Regions from separate parts of the Streptomyces sp. NPDC051452 genome, predicted to be linked through region 3. Evidence: riboswitches for the same ligand, from Rfam matches in the RefSeq annotation. Region 3 holds a riboswitch; each other region holds the start of a gene.
What was found. Region 3 has a riboswitch for cobalamin ahead of ACIBA9_RS12520 (cobalamin biosynthesis protein). Riboswitches for the same ligand answer to the same signal wherever they lie in the genome.

Region 1 (4,825 bases), on a different contig from region 3:
GCCAGGAAGTCCCGGATGCGCAGGGCGCATTCCCGCGGGGAGAGGAGGCTGGTGTCCACGTCCAGGTCGTGCCGTCCGTGCGCGTGGACGTGACCGAACTGGAGGGCGGCCAGTCCCGGTTGCCGGTCTCCGCGCTCGCGTTCACGCCGCTCCAGCTCGGGCAGGGGGCAACGGACCGCGATCAGGGCGGTGTCGGCGGGCACGAGCAGGTCGAGCAGGTCCAGCAACCGCCATCGCAGGCTCAGCGGGTGGTCCACGACCAGGTTGTTGCCCGCCGCGGCCATCCCGGCCACGGCACGGTGGAAGCCCTTGGCGGTGCGATCGATCTCTTCCCGCAAATCCTCGTCGGCGAGGGGGTGTCGGCAGCGCATGGCGTGGAAGGCGTCGACCGGCATATGGAACCAGATGCCGTCGAGCTCCTCCAGGAGGGCGCGGGCGATGCTGGACTTTCCCGAGCTGGACGTGCCGTTGAGCAGCACGACCGTGCCCCCGGCGGGGGTGGTGGGGACGCGTGCGTGCACGGGATCGTGGGCGGGGGCAAGCGAAGTCGGCACGGTCACCACGGGTTTCCTCCCCCCACGCATACGTCCTGGAAGGAACCTACGGGACGCGTGTGGCATCCCGCCAACGGCTTGTCCGTGGGCGCGGTCAAGCCGAAGGCCGGCGGGACCGTGGCGGTCGCCGCGTGGGGGCCGCCACCGGGTGCGGCGCGAAAGCGTGCCGCTCCGCGGACTCCCTACGGCGCGGACCTGCGCATACGTGGTGGACGCGCACCATGCGGATGCTATGTTCGCGAGAACCGTCGCCGTCGCCACCGCCACCGTGTGATGCCCGGTCCGGGGCGGGCGAGGAGGAGGTGCGTGCCATGACCCGGCGAACGGTGGACCGCGAGGTTCGCGCCCACGCCGGGCCGCGCCGGCACCCTCCGGCACTCCGCGTCCACCGGCTCGTCCACGCCGAGGACATCCCCCTGGGGACGCCCGGGGCGCGGCGCCCCTCGGGCCGGGACGCCGGGTCCGCGAGCGCCGTGGTCGCGGCGGGCGGGCCCGCCGGCCGGTGGACGACCGGCCATCGACCTCGACCGGCGCACCCACGCGCCCTACCAGGCCGAGTCCCACACTCCATGACGGCGGCAGACAGGAGCGCTTCGTGACCAGCCGTGTGTACCTCGTCTCGCCGGCCATGAGCGCGTCGACGCGACAGGCTCGCTTCGACGACGGCGGCTCGATCGACCAGGTCGCGGCGGCCCGGGCCCGGGCGGCCGCGGGGGCGCTGCCCCCGGCGGGCCGGGTCCTCACGTCGCCCGCCGTGCGGTGCCGTCAGACGGCGGTGGCCCTGGGGCTCGACGGGCCGGCGGTGCCCGAACTGGCGGGGCTCGACGTGGGCCGCTGGCGGGGGCGCACGCTGGACGAGGTGGGGGCGGCCGAGCCGGAGGCGGTGGGCCGCTGGCTCACCGACCCCGAAAGCGCGCCGCACGGGGGCGAGTCGGTGCGGGATCTGTGCGGGCGGCTCGCGAACTGGCTGGCGGACATGGCGCGTACGGACGGACGGACACTCGCCGTCGTCGAGCCGGATGTGGTGCGGGCGGTGGTCGTCCGCGCGCTGGGGATGCCCGACGCGGCCTTCTGGCGGCTGGACGTTCCCCCGCTGACGGTGACGGAACTCAGTGGGCGGTCCGGTCGCTGGAACCTGCGGCTCGGTCGTCCGCCCGCACTGCGGGACGCCGACTAGGCTCTGCCGACGGCCAGTTCAGGGGACCGGCCGCCGGGTCGCGGTGGCGGCGCGGGAGGTCGGCTATCGCACAGGAGAGGCAGTCGCCCACCGCGCGACGTGTCCGCCATCGCCTCGGCGCGAGCCATCGCTTAGGTGGGAGCCGTGGCTTCGGTGCGTGCAGCGCTCCCGCGGCCGGCCGGTCCGGTCGGGACAGCCGTCGAAGGGGTCCGTTGTCAGCCTCTCCAGGTCGTGCACGAGCCGTGCGGTGCGTTTCGCCTGCTGGGCGAGGACCCGCACCCTCACGCTCCGGCCGCCGAACTGCTCTCGGCCGGCGATCAGTTGCTCGTGCTCCTTCGGAGGGAGCGCGACCGCCTCGCGCCCCGCGAGGGTGATGCGACGCGGCTGGGGCCGTCCGGCCATCGGGCTCCTCCCCTTCCCACCTGGGTGCCGCCTTCCCCTCGGGCGGCTTGCCGTGTCGGGCGGAACGCGTGAGGGCCCCGGGATGGCTCCACGGGGCCCTCACGCTGTCCGGAAGTGGGTCAGCGCGCCGTCGGCACCATCCGAGCGGCCGACGCCGTCACCGGCTTGGGGTTCAGCAGCCGTTCGGCCAACTCCCCGAAGAGCAGCCCGAATCCGCCCCACAGCACGGCCTGGATGGCCAGCGCGGACAGCCGGAACCGCCAGAGCAGGGCGGCCGGGAAGTCCTTCGGCACCTCGTCGACGGCCGGCAGGAACCCATAGGCCACTCCGATCACGACGGCGAAGGCGGCCACCGCGGTCACGGTCGCCCACCAGGTACCGAGCGCGGGCGCGAGCCGCTTGCCCAGGAGGGTGGCGGCGATCGCGAGGAGGACGCTGAGCAGCATCATCAGGAAGTACAGGCTGGTCCGCTTGCCGATGGTGTCGGGGTCGCCGACCGAAGGCGGGTTGGCCGGGTACTTCAGGAACGGCACCACGTACACGGCGAGCAGTGCGCAGCCGGACAGCAACAGCGCGGTCGCCCGCGGTCCGAACCGGCCGACGCGGCCGAGGGCGAAGCAGTAGGCGAGCGCGGCGATGCCGCCGAAGGCGACCCCGTAGACCAGGACGCCGGTGGCGAGGCCCGCGGTGGACTGCAGGGAGCGGGAGACGACCTCCATCTCGTGCTCGTGGGAGTGGGCGTCCTCGAAGCCGATCGCCTTGTCGACGCTCGGCTCACCGAGCAGGTAGGCGACGACCAGGGCGAGCACGCCCGCTGCCAGGCCGGCGAGCATGCCCCGGACGAGCAGATTCCTTACGGTTGGGGAGTTCATGGTTGTGCGGCGTCCCTCGTGTCAGTGGCAGGGGAAGCCGAGGAGGTGGCGGGCGTCGTGCACCCACTCGTGGACGTCCGTGCCGTTGAACACGGAGGTGGCGCCCTGTTCGGCGCCGACGAAGTAGAGCAGGACCAGCATCAGGATGCCGAAGAAGACCGCCCAGGGAGCTATCGCCTTCAGCGGCAGCTTGGTGGGAAGGGCGGGAGTGGTGACTGTCGGCTGGGCGACATGCTGCGCCATGGCAGGGGCCTCCTCTGGGAGTTCGCGTCCCATCTCGGTGGTGCGGTGGACGACGGCCACGGGTCTGACTCGCGCGGCGCCTCGGCCGAGGCGCCGCGCACACAGTGGCGCGACCGTGCCGGTTTCACACCGGCTTCCGTTTCGCCGTCGTCGGTATCGGTCAAGACCGTAGCGTGTGTGGCGAACATGGCCAAGACCGTGTCCGTCCGCCGGGCCGCGACCTTTCTCTCATATCCGCCATCAGGGACCGCCGCCGACCGGTGAGGGCGGGACGGCGGCCGTTCGGCTCGTCAGACTCCCTCCGTGCCCGCCCCGGGCCCGGCCAGCCCCAGTTCCCGGTCGCCGAGCGGAGCGAAGAAGCGTGCGACATCGGCGTCGGTGACCTCGGCGAGGGTGGCGGGGGACCAACGCGGGCTACGGTCCTTGTCGATGACCTGGGCGCGGATGCCCTCCACCAGGTCGGGGGTGCTCAGGGCGGCGCAGGAGACGCGGTACTCCTGGTCGAGGACCCGCTCCAGCGTTCCCTGTCGCCGGGCGCGGCGCAGGGCGGCCAGTGTGGCCTTCAGTGCGGTGGGCGACCTGCCGAGCAGGGTCTCGGCCGCCTCCTTCGCCTCCGGGCCGCCGTCGGTCAGCAGCCGGTCGAGGATCTCCTCGACGGTGTCGGCGGCGTAGCAGGCGTCGATCCACTCCCGCCGCCCGGCGAGCACACCTCGCGGTGGCGGCTGCGCATGGCGGGCCAGGACGTCTCGTACGGGCAGGTCCGCGAGGTCGTCGAGGAAACGCCCGAGCGCGGCGGACGGCACGTAGTGGTCGGCGAGGCCGCACAGCAGGGCGTCGGCGGCGCCGATCCCGGCGCCCGTCAGCGCGAGATGGGTGCCCAGTTCGCCCGGGGCCTGGACGAGCAGGTAGGTGCCGCCGACGTCGGGGACGAAACCGATGCCGGTCTCCGGCATGGCGATCCGCGACCGCTCGGTGACGATCCGGACGCTGCCGTGCGCGGAGACACCGACGCCGCCGCCCATGACGATGCCATCCATGACGGCGACATAGGGCTTCGCGTAGCGGGCGATTCGGGCGTTGAGGTGGTACTCGTCGCGCCAGAAGGCGGCCGCGGCGCTGCCATCGCCGTCGCGGGCGTCGTCGTGGACGGCGCGGATGTCACCGCCCGCGCACAGTCCGCGCTCCCCCGCCCCGGTGATGACGACGGTGCGTACCGCGGGGTCGTCCTCCCACACGGTCAGCGCCTCGTCGATGCGGCGGACCATCTCGTGGTTGAGGGCGTTGAGGGCCCTGGGCCGGTTGAGGACGATGTGGGCTGCCCGGCCGTCGGTGTGCAGCAGGACGGGTTCCTCGCCGCCGCTCATCCGGACGCCTCCGTCGGGCCGCGGGACACGATGACACGCATGAGCTCGTTGGTTCCTTCCAGGATCCGGTGGACGCGCAGGCCACGGACGATGTTCTCGATGCCGGACTCGCCAAGGTAGCCGTAGCCGCCGTGCGGCTCGAGCGCGCGGTCGGCTACCGAGTACCCGGTGTCGGTGGCGACCCGCAGCCGGAGGTGAGCGTCCGGAACACGG
Region 2 (4,825 bases), on a different contig from region 3:
CAGAGCGTCGACGAAGCGGATGTTCTCCTCGCCGGGGATCCCGAAGACGTACTCGACGCCTTCGGCTCGCAGACAGCGCACCAGCAGATGTGCGACGTCGTCCGATGCTGCCGTGTTCCGCGACTCGGTCGCGCCTTCGGTGCTCATGAGGCGAACGTAGGTACACCCGCGTGCCCGGGCCACTCGTCCGCCGCCGACCGGGGTGTGGACCTCCGTGGCCGTTTGGAGGCGTTGTGGTGGCGGCCTCCGCGGTCGGACCGCACGCTGGCCAAGTGGGAACGAGCCGCCACACACAGAGCGGCGGCAGAATCCGGGAGGCCCTTGTGACCACTTCGTCGCCCGACACCGACGTGCCGCCGGCCCGGTACGACGACCTGCGGGCCTTGGTGATCAACTGCACCCTCAAACGCTCACCGGAAACGAGCAACACCCAGGGACTCATCGACCGCAGCACCGCCATCATGGACGCACAGGGCGTGCACGTCGACGTCGTACGGGCGGTGGACCACGACATCGCGACCGGTGTGTGGCCCGACATGAGGGAACACGGCTGGGAGAGGGACGCCTGGCCGGACCTCTACCAGCAGGTCCTGGCGGCCGACATCCTGGTGCTGGCCGGCCCCATCTGGCTGGGCGACAACAGCTCCGTGACGAAGCAGGTGATCGAACGACTCTACGCCTGCTCCAGCCTCCTGAACGACGCCGGTCAGTACGCCTATTACGGCCGCGTCGGCGGTTGCCTGATCACCGGCAACGAGGACGGCGTCAAGCACTGCGCCATGAACGTCCTCTACAGCCTTCAGCACCTGGGATACACCATCCCTCCCCAGGCGGACGCCGGATGGATCGGGGAGGCGGGCCCGGGCCCCTCGTACCTCGATCCGGGATCGGGCGGCCCGGAGAACGACTTCACCAACCGCAACACCACCTTCATGACCTGGAACCTGCTGCACCTGGCCCGGGCGCTGAAGGACCTGGGCGGCATCCCCGCCTACGGCAACCAGCGCGCCGCGTGGGACGCCGGATGCCGCCGGGACTTCGAGAACCCCGAACACCGGTGACGTGACGCCGGGGAAAGCCGGCGGCCGGCCGTCGGCCCCGCCCAGCCGGTCCAGCGCCGGACACCGGGCCCCAAGGGGCAGGCCCGTAGCGGCAGCGTCTCGCGCAGGGCCGGCTCGTCGCGGACGAAGGACCAGGCGAGCATGGTTACCGGGCCGGTGAGCGCGCCTTTGACCGGGCGTGAGGTCGCCGAGATGCCCGACGGACAGCGCTACCCGTGGACGGCCCGCGCGATCACCCGGCACCGCGGAGACTGGGGCGAGCCTGGCAAGACGTTCGCCATCGGCCTGGGCCGCGAGATCCGCCACGCCCACCGCCTCGTCTACGCCGACGGCCTGGACCTCACCGACCCTTCCGACGCCACCCCCATCGGCATGGGCTGCCGCGTCTGTGAACGCCTCGACCGCCCCCAGCGGAGCGCACCGCCCCTCGGCCGGCCGCTGCGGATCGACCAGAACACCAGCACGTTCGTGCCGTACCCCGTGACCGAACGCACGATCTGACCGTACGACGGACTTGATAGCCTCAGCGGGCCAGTCGAGCCACATCCGAGGCCAGGGAATCCGGTGCGAACCCGGAACTGACGCGCAGCGGTGAGGGGGACGGGCGGGGCACGCAACGCCACTGGGAGACCGGGAAGGCGTCCCGTCCGGACGAACCCGAGTCCGAAGACCTGCTGGCACCTCCGCGCTTCGGCGTGGAGGGACGTCCGTAGGCCAGGCTCCGCGTACGAGCCCCGACCCCAGAGGCATGCCCGTGCTCCGCACCCCCGCCCTTGTCCGCACTCCGGCGTTTCTCCTCGCGTCTTCCCTGCTGCTCACCGCCTGCGGCTCCTCCGATGCCGACGACGCGAAGCCGGCGAGGACCGCTGCCGCCGGATACCCGGTGACCCTCGACAACTGCGGCCGGAAGGTCACCCTGACAGCGGCGCCGAAGCGGGCCGTGTCCCTCAACCAGGGCACCACCGAGATCCTGCTCTCCCTCGGCCTCGCCGACCGCATGGCCGGTACGGCCACTTGGACCGACCCGGTGATGAAGGGCCTTGCGAAGGCGAACACGTCCGTGCCGCGCCTCGCCGACAACGCGCCCTCCTTCGAGAAGGTCCTGGACGCCGAACCCGACCTCGTCACCGCCTCGTTCGTCTCCACCCTGGGCAAGGGCGGGGTCGCCACCCGCGCGCAGTTCGAGAAGCTGGGCGTGCCCACGTATGTCTCGCCGTCCGACTGCTCGGGCAAGGACAACGACAGTGGCGGCGACGGATCGCGCGGCGAGCCGTTCACCCTCGATGCCGTGTACGGCGAGATACGTGACCTGGCACGGGCGTTCGGCGTGGAGGCGCGGGGCGAGAAGCTGGTCGCATCCCTGAAGAAGCGGGTCGGCACGGCCACCGCCGGGCTCGACGCCACCGACGTCTCGCTCATGTACTGGTTCGCCAACTCCCAGTCGCCCTACCTCGCCGGCTGCTGCGGCGCACCGGGCGCCATCACCCGTGCGGTCGGCGCGAAGAACGTCTTCGCCGACACCCACGACGAATGGCCCCAGATCAGCTGGGAGACGGTCGCCGACCGCGACCCCGATGTGATCGTGCTCGGCGACCTGACCCGCAAGCAGCAGACCGCGGAGACCGCCGCAGCCAAGATCCGCTTCCTGGAGACCAACCCCGCCACCCGCAACCTGACCGCCGTGCGGAAGAAGCGGTACGTCCTGCTGAGCGGACAAGCGATGAACCCGTCCATCCGCACCATCGAGGGGATCGAGGAGGTCGCAGCCGGTCTGCGCGACTTCGGGCTCGCCAAGTGAGCGTGCGCGCTTGGCTGTTGACGGGCAGCGGAGTCGCCGCGCTGCTCGCGTCGATCGCCGTGGCTGTGACGATCGGTCCCGCCGACATCTCCACGGGAGACGTCTGGGCGTCCGTCGCGGCCCATCTCGGCCTCGGCGAAGCCACGTTGGCGCCGCTGCGGGACGGCATCGTGTGGAACCTGCGGATGCCGCGCACGCTGCTCGCCGCCGTGTGCGGTGCCGGGCTCGCCGTGTGCGGGGCGGTGATGCAGTCCCTGCTGCGCAATCCGCTCGCCGACCCCTTCGTGCTCGGCGTGTCCTCCGGCGCGTCCACGGGAGCGGTCGCCGTGGTCGTGCTGGGCGTGGGTGGCGGCGTGATCTCCCTGTCGGCGGGCGCCTTCCTCGGCGCGCTGCTCTCCTTCGCCCTGGTGCTGTTGCTCAGCCACACCCTCGGCGGCGGCACCGACCGGGTCGTGCTGTCGGGAGTGGCGATCATGCAGCTGTTCTCCGCGCTGACCTCGTTCACCGTCCTGACCTCCGCGGACGCCGAGACCACCCGGGGCGTCCTGTTCTGGCTGCTCGGCTCGCTCACCGGGGCCGACTGGGGGCAGGTACTGCTCTGCGCGGTCGTCCTGGCCGTGGTCCTCGTCGCCTGCCTCGGGTACGCCCGTACGCTCGACGCGTTCGCCTTCGGTGAGGAGGCAGCCGCCGGACTCGGAGTCCACGTCGCCCGTACCCGCCTGGTCCTCCTGTCCGTGACCGCACTGCTCACGGCCGTCCTGGTCAGCTGCGCCGGCGCGATCGGCTTCGTCGGCCTGGTCCTCCCCCACGCCACCCGCGTCCTCACCGGCTCCGGCCACGCCCGCCTGCTGCCGGTCACCGCGCTGACCGGGGCCGTCTTCCTGGTGTGGGTGGACACCCTCGCCCGTACGGTCCTCGACCCCCAGGAGGTCCCGGTGGGCGTGGTGACGTCCCTCATCGGCGTGCCGGCGTTCCTGGCCGTGCTCTACCGCGGACGGAGAAGGACATGACCAGCCTGCACGCGGACCGCGTCGTACGACGCCTCGGCGACAAGGTCGTCGTCGACGGCGTCACCCTCACTCTGAGCCACGGCGAGACCGTCGGCCTCCTCGGCCCCAACGGCTCGGGAAAGTCGACGCTGTTGAGGCTGCTGGCCGGAGTCCTCGCCCCCACCGTCGGCGTCGTCACCCTGGACGGACGTCCCCTTACCGATCTCGGCCGCCGTGCCACCGCCCGCCGAATCGCCACGGTGGAGCAGCACGCCGACACCCAGACCGAACTGACCGTTCACGACGTCGTCACCCTCGGCCGCATCCCGCACCGCCGCGCCTGGACACCGGCCACGGCGGCCGACGCCGAGGCCGTCGCCGAAGCCCTGGCCCGCACCGGCCTGACCGACCGGGCCGGCCAGTCCTGGCACACCCTCTCCGGCGGCGAACGCCAGCGCACCCAGATCGCCCGTGCGCTCGCCCAGGCACCCCGCGAACTCCTCCTCGACGAACCCACCAACCACCTCGACGTCCAGCACCAGCTCGACCTGCTGGCACTCGTCGCGAGCCTGCCGGTCACCACGGTGATCGCCCTGCACGACCTGAACCTCGCCGCGATGTACTGCGACCGCCTGCTCGTCCTGCGCGAGGGACGCGCCGTCGCGGAGGGCACTCCGGCCGAGGTCCTGACGCCCACCCTCATCGAGCAGGTCTACGGCGTCCGTGCCGAGGTCACCCACGACCCCGGCTACCCGGTGATCCGCTTTCTGCGCCCGGCCGCCTGGTACGTATATCCCCCGAACAGGAGTGTGGCGAGCGATGCCTGAACAGCGTCCTGAAGCAGCCGGCAGGGAGTTCACATCCGCCGAGCCGACACCGTGCCGCGTCGTCGTGTGCCGGGACTGCTGCTGCGGAACCCCGAAAGTCACGGGTGTGGATCACGACCGGCAACTCGCGCGCCTTGCCGAGGAGGTACC
Region 3 (4,825 bases):
ACGTGTCGGGGGCCGGCACGAAGCGGCGGCCCGACGCGGCGGCCACCTCGCGCAGGAAGGCCCGCCGGAAACCGTCCGACTCCAGGGAGCCGTGCCAGTGCGTGCCCCACGTCTGGCCGACCCGGCAGCCGTCCAGGAACGGGACGCCCCCGGTCACCTCGGCGACCCCGTGATGGATCTCGTACCCCTCGACCCGCTCGCCGAGGGCCTCTCCGGCCGGCCGGGCGAGGGTCTTGTCGCGGGCGAACCGCACCCGTACGGGCAGCAGGCCGAGCCCGGGCACCTCACCGGCGCGCGACTCGACGTCGTCCTCGATGTGCTCGCCGAGGAGCTGGAAGCCGCCGCAGACGCCGAGGACCGGCCGGTGCTGGGCGGCCCTTCGGGCGAGGGCGTCCGCCAGCCCCCGCTCCCGCAGCCACCGCAGCGCCCGTACGGTCCCACGGGTGCCCGGGACGATCACGAGGTCGGCGTCCGCCAGTTCCTCCGGACGGTCCACGAACCGCACCACGACGCCCGGTTCGGCCGCCAGCGCGTCCACGTCCGTGAAGTTGGACATCAGCGGGACCGCGCACACCGCGACCCGCAGCACGTCCTCGCCGACGGGGGGAGCGACGGTGGACTCCCGGACGGTGCCCCGCAGGGACATCCGCAGCCCGTCCTCCTCGTCGATGCCGAGTCCGTGCCGGAAGGGCAGCACACCGTACGTCCGCCGCCCGGTCAGGCCCCGGAGCATCTCCAACCCGGGCTCCAGCAGGCCGACATCGCCCCGGAACTTGTTCACCAGGAACCCGGCGACCAGTTCCTGGTCCTCCGGCGAGAGCAGGGCGACGGTGCCGAAGAACGAGGCGAAGACGCCGCCGCGGTCGATGTCGCCGACGACGAGCACGGGCAGGCGCGCGTTGCGGGCGATGCCCATGTTGACGATGTCGGTGCGCCGCAGATTGATCTCGGCCGGGCTTCCCGCCCCCTCGCAGATCACCGCGTCATAGGTGCCCCGCAACTCGGCCAGACAGTCCAGCACCGTGCCGAGCAGCCGCTGTTGGCGACCTCCGTGATAGCCGCGCGCGCTCATCTCGCCCACGGCCTTGCCCAGCAGCACCACCTGGCTGCTGCGCTCACCGCCGGGCTTGAGCAGCACCGGGTTCATCAGCGCGGTCGGCTCGACCCGGCACGCCTGGGCCTGCATGGCCTGGGCCCGCCCGATCTCCGCGCCCTCCCGGGTCACGAAGGAGTTGAGCGACATGTTCTGCGCCTTGAACGGCGCGACCTTCACGCCCTGGCGCACCAGCCACCGGCAGATTCCGGCCGTCACGACGCTCTTGCCGGCGTCGGAGGTGGTGCCGGCGACGAGGAGACCCCCGGTCACTTCCCCGCTCCCTTCACGAGTCGGCGCGCGGCGAGTGTGACGCCGAACGCGAGCAGGCCGACCCGGCGGGACAGCCGTACCGCCCGCTCGATGTCGTTGACATGGACGGGGCGCCCGGCCGCCCCGTTGAGCACCGGGCGGTGCTCGACCCGGCCGCCGTAGGCGAGCGTCCCGCCCAGGCGTACCCCGAGCGCGCCCGCGAAGGAGGCCTCCACGGGTCCGGCGTTGGGGCTCGGATGCCTTCGCGCGTCGGCCTTCCAGGCGCGCAGCGCGCCGCGCGGATCGGGCCCGGCCGCGGCGGCGAGTACGGCGGTCAGCCGGGCCCCCGGCCACCCGGCGACGTCGTCCAGGCGGGCGGAGGCCCAGCCGTAGCGGCGCAGACGAGGCGACTTGTGACCGACCATCGCGTCCAGGGTGTTGACCGCCCGGAACCCGAGCAGACCGGGCACTCCGCCCACGGCGCCCCAGACGAGCGCGCCCACGACGGCGTCGGAGGTGTTCTCGGCCACCGACTCGACCACGGCCCGGGCGATCCCGTCGGCGTCCAGCGCCTGCGGGTCCCGGCCGCACAGATGGGGCAGCCGCGCCCGGGCCGCCTCGACGTCACCGGCCCGCAGGGCGCGCCCGATGCCGAGTGCCTCCCGGGCGAGCGAGGTGCCGCCGACGACCGCCCAGGTGGCGGCGGCGGTCAGCGCGGCGGACGCGGCAGGCGAGGGGCGTACGGCCCGTGCGGTCAGCGCGCCGAGCGCGACGGCGCCGCCGGCGCACACCGCGGTGTGCACGGCGCCCCAGCCCCGGTGGTCGTGCCACAAGGCGCCTTCCACCGCGGCGGCGGCCCGTCCGAACGCGGCGACCGGGTGCCCCCGGCGCGGATCGCCCAGGATCAGGTCACCCAGCAGGCCGGCGGCGGCGCCGTACGCGTAGGAGCGATCGGCACCCATCGGCTCAGACGGCCGTGGGTAGGGGGGTGGGCCTGGTACTGGTCCTTCGGCGGCCGAGCATGGCGATCCGGGTCCTCACTCAGGGTGTCCACGCCCTGGTTCGACGAGATTCGGCGGTGAGAGTTCCTGGCTTCCCGGGAGTCTCCTCCCGGTGACAGTGGCGGGACCGCGCCGGATTCGCACCGGCTTCCTCTCTTGCCGCCGTACATGGCCCGGGCAGTCCACCATGCGCCCCGAACAGCCGTCAACCTGCCGTTGACCAGCCGTTGACCTGCGGGGGGAGGGAGCGCCGACGCCCGCCCCCGGCAGGCGTGGACACGCCGGAGGCTCCCCTCCCGGGCGACGGGAGGGGAGCCTCGGGCGTGTTCGATCAGGACGCGGCCACGATCGGCGGGCGGTTCAGGCCTTGGCCACGATCAGGTAGATGCCGTACGCCACCGCCGCCGCGCAGGCCGCGAAGCAGACGTAGGCGCCGGTGACCGCGAGGGTGGCCGAGCCGCCCTGGGCCGCGGCCTTCTCGCGCCGCGACAGGCCGTTGATGCCGAGGGTGAACAGGGCCACCAGGCCCACCGTGAACACCAGGCTGGTGCCGAAGACGGAGCCGAGGGCCGCCCAGTCGATCGTCATGATGTTTCCTTCAGTACCTGAGGGCTCGGGGTCAGACCGTGGCGGCCGGCGGGGTCGCCGGAGCGGGGACCGAGGCGGCGGGCTGCGCGGGGCCGGCGGCCTGCTGCGGGAAGGCGAGAGCCGACTGCTCGGCGACGGCGGCCGTGGGAGGCGGGATCACCGCGGCGATGGCGGTGGTCACCACCCCGGCCGGCTCCTCCGTCTCGGTGACGACGTCCGTGTGGTCGACGACCTCACGGCGGGAGATCTTCCAGATCGCGGCGCTCGCGGCGACCAGGAAGACGGCGACGAGGGCGGTGCCCCAGTCACCGAGGTCGGTGACCGATTCGGCGCCCGCGCCGACCAGCGCGGCGGCCGGCAGCGTCAGCACCCAGGCGACGACCATGCGGGTCGCGGTGGACCAGCGGACCACACCGCCCTTGCGGCCCAGACCGGCGCCCATCACCGAGCCGGAGACGACGTGGGTGGTGGAGAGGGAGAAGCCGAGGTGGGCGGAGGCCAGGATCGCGGTCGCGGCGCTGGTCTGGGCGGCGAAGCCCTGGCGCGGCTCCAGGTCGGTCAGGCCCTTGCCCATGGTGCGGATGATGCGCCAGCCGCCGATGTAGGTGCCGAGCGCGATCGCCAGACCGGCGGAGAGGATCACCCAGGTGGGAGGGTTCGAGCCCGGGGCGATGGCGCCGCCCGCGATCAGCGCGAGGGTGATGATGCCCATCGTCTTCTGGGCGTCGTTGGTGCCGTGGGCGAGGGAGACCAGGCCGGCGGAGGCGATCTGGCCGGCGCGGTAGCCCTTGCGGGTGGCCTCGCTCTCGGCCTTGTCGCCGATGCCGTAGGAGAAGCGCGTGGCCAGCATGGCCGCGAGACCCGCCACGATCGGCGCGGCGACCGCCGGGAGCAGCACCTTGGTGACCAGGGCGTCGGCGTGGACGGCGCCGAAGCCCGCGGAGGCGACGGTGGCGCCGATCAGGCCGCCCATCAGGGCGTGCGAGGAGCTGGAGGGCAGGCCCACCAGCCAGGTCAGCAGATTCCAGAGGATCGCGCCGACCAGGGCGGCGAAGATGACCTCGGGACGGATGCCGGTCTCGTCGACGAGACCCTTGGAGATCGTGTTCGCGACCTCCACGGAGAGGAAGGCGCCCACAAGATTGAGGGCGGCGGACATGGCCACCGCGATCTTGGGCTTCAGGGCGCCTGTGGAGATGGTGGTCGCCATCGCGTTCGCGGTGTCGTGGAAACCGTTCGTGAAATCGAACGCGAGTGCGGTTACGACCACAATCGCGAGGATCAGCGAGAAGCTTTCCATTTACCCAGGCAATCGTTCGAGGTTGTTGGCTGGATGAACGTAGGCAACCTGGGTGAACGGAAGATGAACTGGGACGGGCGTGGTGGTGACCGGGATCCATGCTTGGGGTTCCGTTTACGGTCGGCGGCGATCGGCGGCCCAGGCGTCCCTTGGTTACCGGTCGCGGGCGAAGGTCCGCAGCCGGCTCGGCGACCCGTTGAAGAGATCCTGGTCACCTGGCAGCCCGCCCTTGATGCTGTACTGCCAGAACGTCCAGTACCGCCAGCCGCCGGGCAGCGTCCCGGGCCGCGCGGTGCCGTGCCGGGCCACCCAGAGAGGATGGGACGAGGAGAAGGACCGGCTGTTGCCGGTGCAGAGCTTCCACCACTGGGTGGTCGTGTAGATCATCGGGCGGCGGCCGGTCTCGTGCTTGATCTCGTCGCTGAAGGAGCGGATCCAGCGGACCATCCGCTGCGCGCTCAGCCCGTAGCACTTGTGCTTCTCGCTGTAGGGGTTGTACTCGATGTCCAGCACCGGCGGCAGGGTCCAGCCGTCCGCGCGCCAGCCGCCACCGTGCCGCACGAAGTACGCCGCCTGCCGGGTGCCGGAGGC
Region 4 (4,825 bases), on a different contig from region 3:
GCCTGTGGCGGCGCGACCAGCGCTCCCGCGGGAACGCGCAGGGGGGTGGCGCGAAGTGAAGGACGGCGTCAACGGCGTCGCGCTCGGCGTCTTCATCTTCTTCTTCCTGGCCGTCACGGTCATGGGCTTCCTGGCCGCGCGCTGGCGCAAGGCCGAGAACGAGCACTCGCTGGACGAATGGGGTCTGGGCGGACGGTCGTTCGGCACCTGGGTCACCTGGTTCCTGCTCGGCGGTGATCTGTACACGGCGTACACCTTCGTCGCCGTACCGGCGGCGATCTACGCGGCGGGCGCGTCCGGCTTCTTCGCGGTGCCGTACACGATCCTGGTGTACCCGCTGATCTTCACGTTCCTGCCCCGGCTGTGGTCGGTCTCGCACACGCACGGCTATGTGACCACCTCGGACTTCGTGCGCGGCCGGTTCGGCTCCAAGAGTCTGTCGCTGGCGGTGGCGGTCACCGGCATCCTGGCGACGATGCCGTACATCGCGCTCCAGCTCGTGGGCATCCAGGCGGTGCTGGACGTGATGGGCGTCGGCGGCGGCGAGAACACGAACTGGTTCGTGAAGGACCTGCCGCTGCTCATCGCCTTCGGTGTGCTGGCGGCCTACACCTACTCCTCCGGTCTGCGGGCGCCCGCGCTGATCGCGTTCGTGAAGGACGCGCTGATCTACATCGTCATCGCGGTGGCGATCATCTACATCCCGATCAAGCTGGGCGGCTTCGACGACATCTTCGCCAAGGCGGGCGACGCGTTCGGCCAGATCAACCCGGCCACCCACAAGCCGCGCGGCGCGCTCGTCCCGCCGGAGGCGGCCCAGTGGACCTACGCCACGCTGGCGCTGGGTTCGGCGCTGGCGCTGTTCATGTACCCGCACTCCATCACCGCGACCCTGTCCTCCAGGAGCCGCGAGGTGATCCGCCGCAACACCACCATCCTGCCGCTGTACTCGCTCATGCTGGGCCTGCTGGCGCTGCTGGGCTTCATGGCCATCGCGGCCGGGGTGAAGGTCACCAACGGCCAGCTGGCCATCCCCCAGCTGTTCGAGGACATGTTCCCGGACTGGTTCGCGGGCGTGGCCTTCGCGGCGATCGGCATCGGGGCGCTCGTCCCGGCGGCGATCATGTCCATCGCGGCGGCGAACCTCTTCACCCGCAACATCTACAAGGACTTCATCAAGCCGGACGCCACGCCGAAGCAGGAGGCCCAGGTCTCCAAGGTCGTGTCCCTGCTGGTGAAGGTGGGCGCGCTGGTCTTCGTCCTCACCATGGACAAGACGGTCGCCATCAACTTCCAGCTGCTGGGCGGCATCTGGATCCTGCAGACCTTCCCGGCCCTGGTCGGCGGCCTGTTCACCCGCTGGTTCCACCGCTGGGCGCTGCTGGCCGGCTGGGCGGTCGGCATGGTGTACGGCACGCTCGCCGCGTACGGGGTGGCCTCGCCGACGCAGGCTCACTTCGGTGGCTCCGCCAAGGAGATCCCCGGCATCGGCGAGATCGGCTACATCGGCCTGACGGCGTTCGTCCTGAACGTCGTCGTCACCGTCGTCCTCACCTTCGTCCTGCGGGCCCTGAAGGCGCCGGAGGGCGTCGACGAGACCCGGCCGGAGGACTACACGGCCGACGCGGGCGACCCCGGGGTCCAGGTGGAGCTTCCGCCGGTGACCGCGGCGGACGCCCACTGAGCCGCCCTCGGCACAGCGCACGACACCCACGGCGGGCCGCCGGGAAGTGGATTCCCGGCGGCCCGCCGTGCTGCCTCGAGTTGACGCTCCGATACCACCGCAACACGCAACAGACACTACATGTGGGGGTGCCACGACAGCCCGGCACTAGATGTATGCTCGTCCTCGCTGTCGTCGCAGGGGAATCCGGTGCGAATCCGGAACTGTCCCGCAACGGTGTACTTGCGTGTAAGCGCACGCCTGGCCAGTCCGAGGACCTGCCGACAGCGCACCCGGCCGTCCGGTTCGGGTGCCTTGAGACGTCCGGGCCTCGTGGAGCGGGCCGGAGGACGCCACGCCGTACGCGTTCGTGGCTGCCCCCTGCCCTCCGCCAGGTCCCCGTGCCGAGCGAGGGAGAGCCCCACGTGACCATCGCGCCAGCCGAACCGGCTTCAGTCAGCGAGCTGGAGACCGACGGTCCCGGTGCCGCGCTGCTGCGGACCCTGACCGAGCTGACCGTCGACCTCCCCGACGCCGACCCCGGCCGGGTCGCCGCCTCCGCGCTGCGTGGCCGGTCTGCACGGACTGCCTCCGAAATCACAGCCGAGTTGCGCGAGCTGGCGACCGAGGCGGCCGCCGGACTGATCGCCGAGGACCCCGCCTACTCCCGGCTGGCCGCCCGCCTGCTGACCCTCTCCATCCGTGAGGAGGCCGCCTCACAGGGCGTCACCTCCTTCACGGACTCCGTCGCCGTGGGGCACCGCGAGGGGCTCGTCGCCGACCGGACCGCCGAGTTCGTCCGGCAGCACGCCGCGCGGCTCGACGCGCTGATCGACGTCGACGCCGACGACCGCTTCGGCTACTTCGGCCTGCGCACCCTGCACAGCCGCTACCTGCTGCGGCACCCCATCACCCGCAAGGTCGTCGAGACGCCCCAGCACTTCATGCTGCGCGTCGCCGCCGGCCTGGCCGAGGACGACACCGCCCGCTCGGTGGACGAGGTCGCGGCGCTCTACGGGCTCATGAGCCGCCTCGACTATCTGCCGTCCTCCCCCACGCTCTTCAACTCCGGTACGCGGCACCCGCAGATGTCGTCCTGCTACCTCCTCGACTCCCCGCTGGACGAGCTGGACTCCATCTACGACCGCTACCACCAGGTCGCCCGCCTCTCCAAGCACGCCGGCGGCATCGGCCTGTCCTACTCCCGCATCCGCAGCCGGGGTTCGCTGATCCGCGGCACCAACGGGCACTCCAACGGCATCGTGCCGTTCCTGAAGACCCTGGACGCCTCGGTGGCCGCCGTGAACCAGGGCGGCCGGCGCAAGGGCGCGGCCGCGGTGTACCTGGAGACCTGGCACTCCGACATCGAGGAGTTCCTGGAGCTGCGCGACAACACCGGTGAGGACGCCCGGCGTACGCACAACCTCAACCTGGCGCACTGGATCCCGGACGAGTTCATGCGCCGGGTCAACGCGGACGCGTCGTGGTCGCTGTTCTCCCCCGCGGACGTGCCGGAGCTGGTGGACCTGTGGGGCGAGGAGTTCGACGCCGCCTACCGCGAGGCCGAGGCGAAGGGCCTGGCGAAGAAGACGATCGCGGCGCGTGAGCTGTACGGCCGCATGATGCGCACCCTGGCGCAGACCGGCAACGGCTGGATGACCTTCAAGGACGCCGCCAACCGCACCGCCAACCAGACGGCGACCGCGGGCCATGTCGTCCACTCCTCCAACCTCTGCACGGAGATCCTGGAGGTCACCGACGACGGCGAGACCGCGGTCTGCAACCTGGGCTCGGTCAACCTCGGCGCCTTCGTGACCGCCGACGGCATCGACTGGGAGCGGCTGGACGAGACGGTCCGCACGGCCGTCACCTTCCTCGACCGCGTGGTGGACATCAACTTCTACCCGACCGAGCAGGCGGGCCGCTCCAACGCCAAGTGGCGTCCCGTCGGCCTGGGCGCGATGGGTCTGCAGGACGTCTTCTTCAAGCTGCGCCTGCCCTTCGACTCCCCCGAGGCCAAGGCCCTGTCCACGCGGATCGCCGAGCGCATCATGCTCGCCGCGTACGAGGCCTCCGCCGACCTCGCCGAGCGCAACGGCCCGCTGCCGGCCTGGGAGAAGACCCGTACCGCCCAGGGTGTGCTGCACCCCGACCACTACGGCGTCGAGTTCACCTGGCCGGAGCGCTGGGCCGCGCTGCGGGAGCGGATCGCGACCACCGGCATGCGCAACTCGCTGCTGCTCGCCATCGCCCCGACCGCCACCATCGCCTCCATCGCGGGCGTGTACGAGTGCATCGAGCCGCAGGTGTCCAACCTGTTCAAGCGCGAGACGCTGTCCGGCGAGTTCCTCCAGGTCAACTCGTACCTGGTGCGGGAGCTGAAGAACCTGGGCGTCTGGGACGCGCGCACCCGGGAGGCGCTGCGCGAGTCCAACGGCTCGGTGCAGGACTTCGCCTGGATCCCCGACGACGTACGGGCGCTGTACCGCACGGCATGGGAGATCCCGCAGCGCGGCCTGATCGACATGGCCGCGGCGCGCACCCCGTTCCTGGACCAGGCGCAGTCGCTGAACCTGTTCCTGGAGACGCCGACGATCGGCAAGCTCTCCTCGATGTACGCGTACGCCTGGAAGTCGGGCCTGAAGACGACGTACTACCTGCGCTCCCGCCCGGCGACGCGTATCGCCCGTGCCGCCCAGGCCCAGGCGCCGGCGCAGGCGCAGGCGCAGGCGCAGCCGTCCATCCCCGTCCAGCAGGTGAACGACCCCGACGCCGTCGCCTGCTCCCTTGAGAACCCCGAGTCCTGCGAGGCCTGCCAGTGATGTCCCGTAACACCAACCTGCTCGACCCGGGCTTCGAGCTGACTCTCCGACCGATGCGCTACCCCGACTTCTACGAGCGCTACCGGGACGCCATCAAGAACACCTGGACCGTGGAGGAGGTCGACCTCCACTCGGACGTCGCCGACCTCGCGAAGCTGACGCCGTCGGAGCAGCACCTGATCGGCCGTCTGGTGGCGTTCTTCGCCACGGGCGACTCGATCGTCGCGAACAACCTGGTGCTGACGCTGTACAAGCACATCAACTCCCCGGAGGCGCGCCTGTACCTGTCGCGCCAGCTGTTCGAGGAGGCCGTGCACGTCCAGTTCTATCTGACGCTGCT

Region 1: linked by a shared signal. The riboswitch ahead of ACIBA9_RS07650 (CbtB-domain containing protein) and the one ahead of ACIBA9_RS12520 (cobalamin biosynthesis protein) in region 3 are both predicted to bind cobalamin.
Region 2: linked by a shared signal. The riboswitch ahead of ACIBA9_RS00860 (ABC transporter substrate-binding protein) and the one ahead of ACIBA9_RS12520 (cobalamin biosynthesis protein) in region 3 are both predicted to bind cobalamin.
Region 4: linked by a shared signal. The riboswitch ahead of ACIBA9_RS11385 (ribonucleoside-diphosphate reductase subunit alpha) and the one ahead of ACIBA9_RS12520 (cobalamin biosynthesis protein) in region 3 are both predicted to bind cobalamin.

The regions. Positions count from the first base shown of each region.
Region 1 is NZ_JBITEB010000002.1:524,366-529,190, forward strand. It holds gene ACIBA9_RS07635 (chloramphenicol phosphotransferase CPT family protein) at 1-560, opposite strand, end outside; gene ACIBA9_RS07640 (histidine phosphatase family protein) at 1,150-1,731, shown strand; gene ACIBA9_RS07645 (CbtA family protein) at 2,253-3,005, opposite strand; gene ACIBA9_RS07650 (CbtB-domain containing protein) at 3,027-3,248, opposite strand; cobalamin riboswitch at 3,286-3,433, opposite strand; gene ACIBA9_RS07655 (enoyl-CoA hydratase/isomerase family protein) at 3,539-4,612, opposite strand; partial or broken gene ACIBA9_RS07660 (acyl-CoA dehydrogenase family protein) at 4,609-4,797, opposite strand.
Region 2 is NZ_JBITEB010000001.1:194,280-199,104, forward strand. It holds gene ACIBA9_RS00840 (acetolactate synthase large subunit) at 1-147, opposite strand, end outside; gene ACIBA9_RS00845 (flavodoxin family protein) at 324-1,061, shown strand; partial or broken gene ACIBA9_RS00850 (hypothetical protein) at 1,142-1,252, opposite strand; partial or broken gene ACIBA9_RS00855 (short-chain fatty acyl-CoA regulator family protein) at 1,242-1,562, shown strand; cobalamin riboswitch at 1,577-1,755, shown strand; gene ACIBA9_RS00860 (ABC transporter substrate-binding protein) at 1,810-2,859, shown strand; gene ACIBA9_RS00865 (iron chelate uptake ABC transporter family permease subunit) at 2,856-3,869, shown strand; gene ACIBA9_RS00870 (ABC transporter ATP-binding protein) at 3,866-4,675, shown strand; gene ACIBA9_RS00875 ((2Fe-2S) ferredoxin domain-containing protein) at 4,668-4,825, shown strand, end outside.
Region 3 is NZ_JBITEB010000004.1:58,958-63,782, reverse strand. It holds gene ACIBA9_RS12525 (cobyric acid synthase) at 1-1,366, opposite strand, end outside; gene ACIBA9_RS12520 (cobalamin biosynthesis protein) at 1,363-2,307, opposite strand; cobalamin riboswitch at 2,407-2,549, opposite strand; gene ACIBA9_RS12515 (hypothetical protein) at 2,707-2,934, opposite strand; gene ACIBA9_RS12510 (anion permease) at 2,966-4,234, opposite strand; gene ACIBA9_RS12505 (lysozyme) at 4,388-4,825, opposite strand, start outside.
Region 4 is NZ_JBITEB010000003.1:437,506-442,330, reverse strand. It holds gene ACIBA9_RS11395 (DUF3311 domain-containing protein) at 1-59, shown strand, start outside; gene mctP (monocarboxylate uptake permease MctP) at 56-1,684, shown strand; cobalamin riboswitch at 1,823-1,964, shown strand; gene ACIBA9_RS11385 (ribonucleoside-diphosphate reductase subunit alpha) at 2,089-4,485, shown strand; gene ACIBA9_RS11380 (ribonucleotide-diphosphate reductase subunit beta) at 4,485-4,825, shown strand, end outside.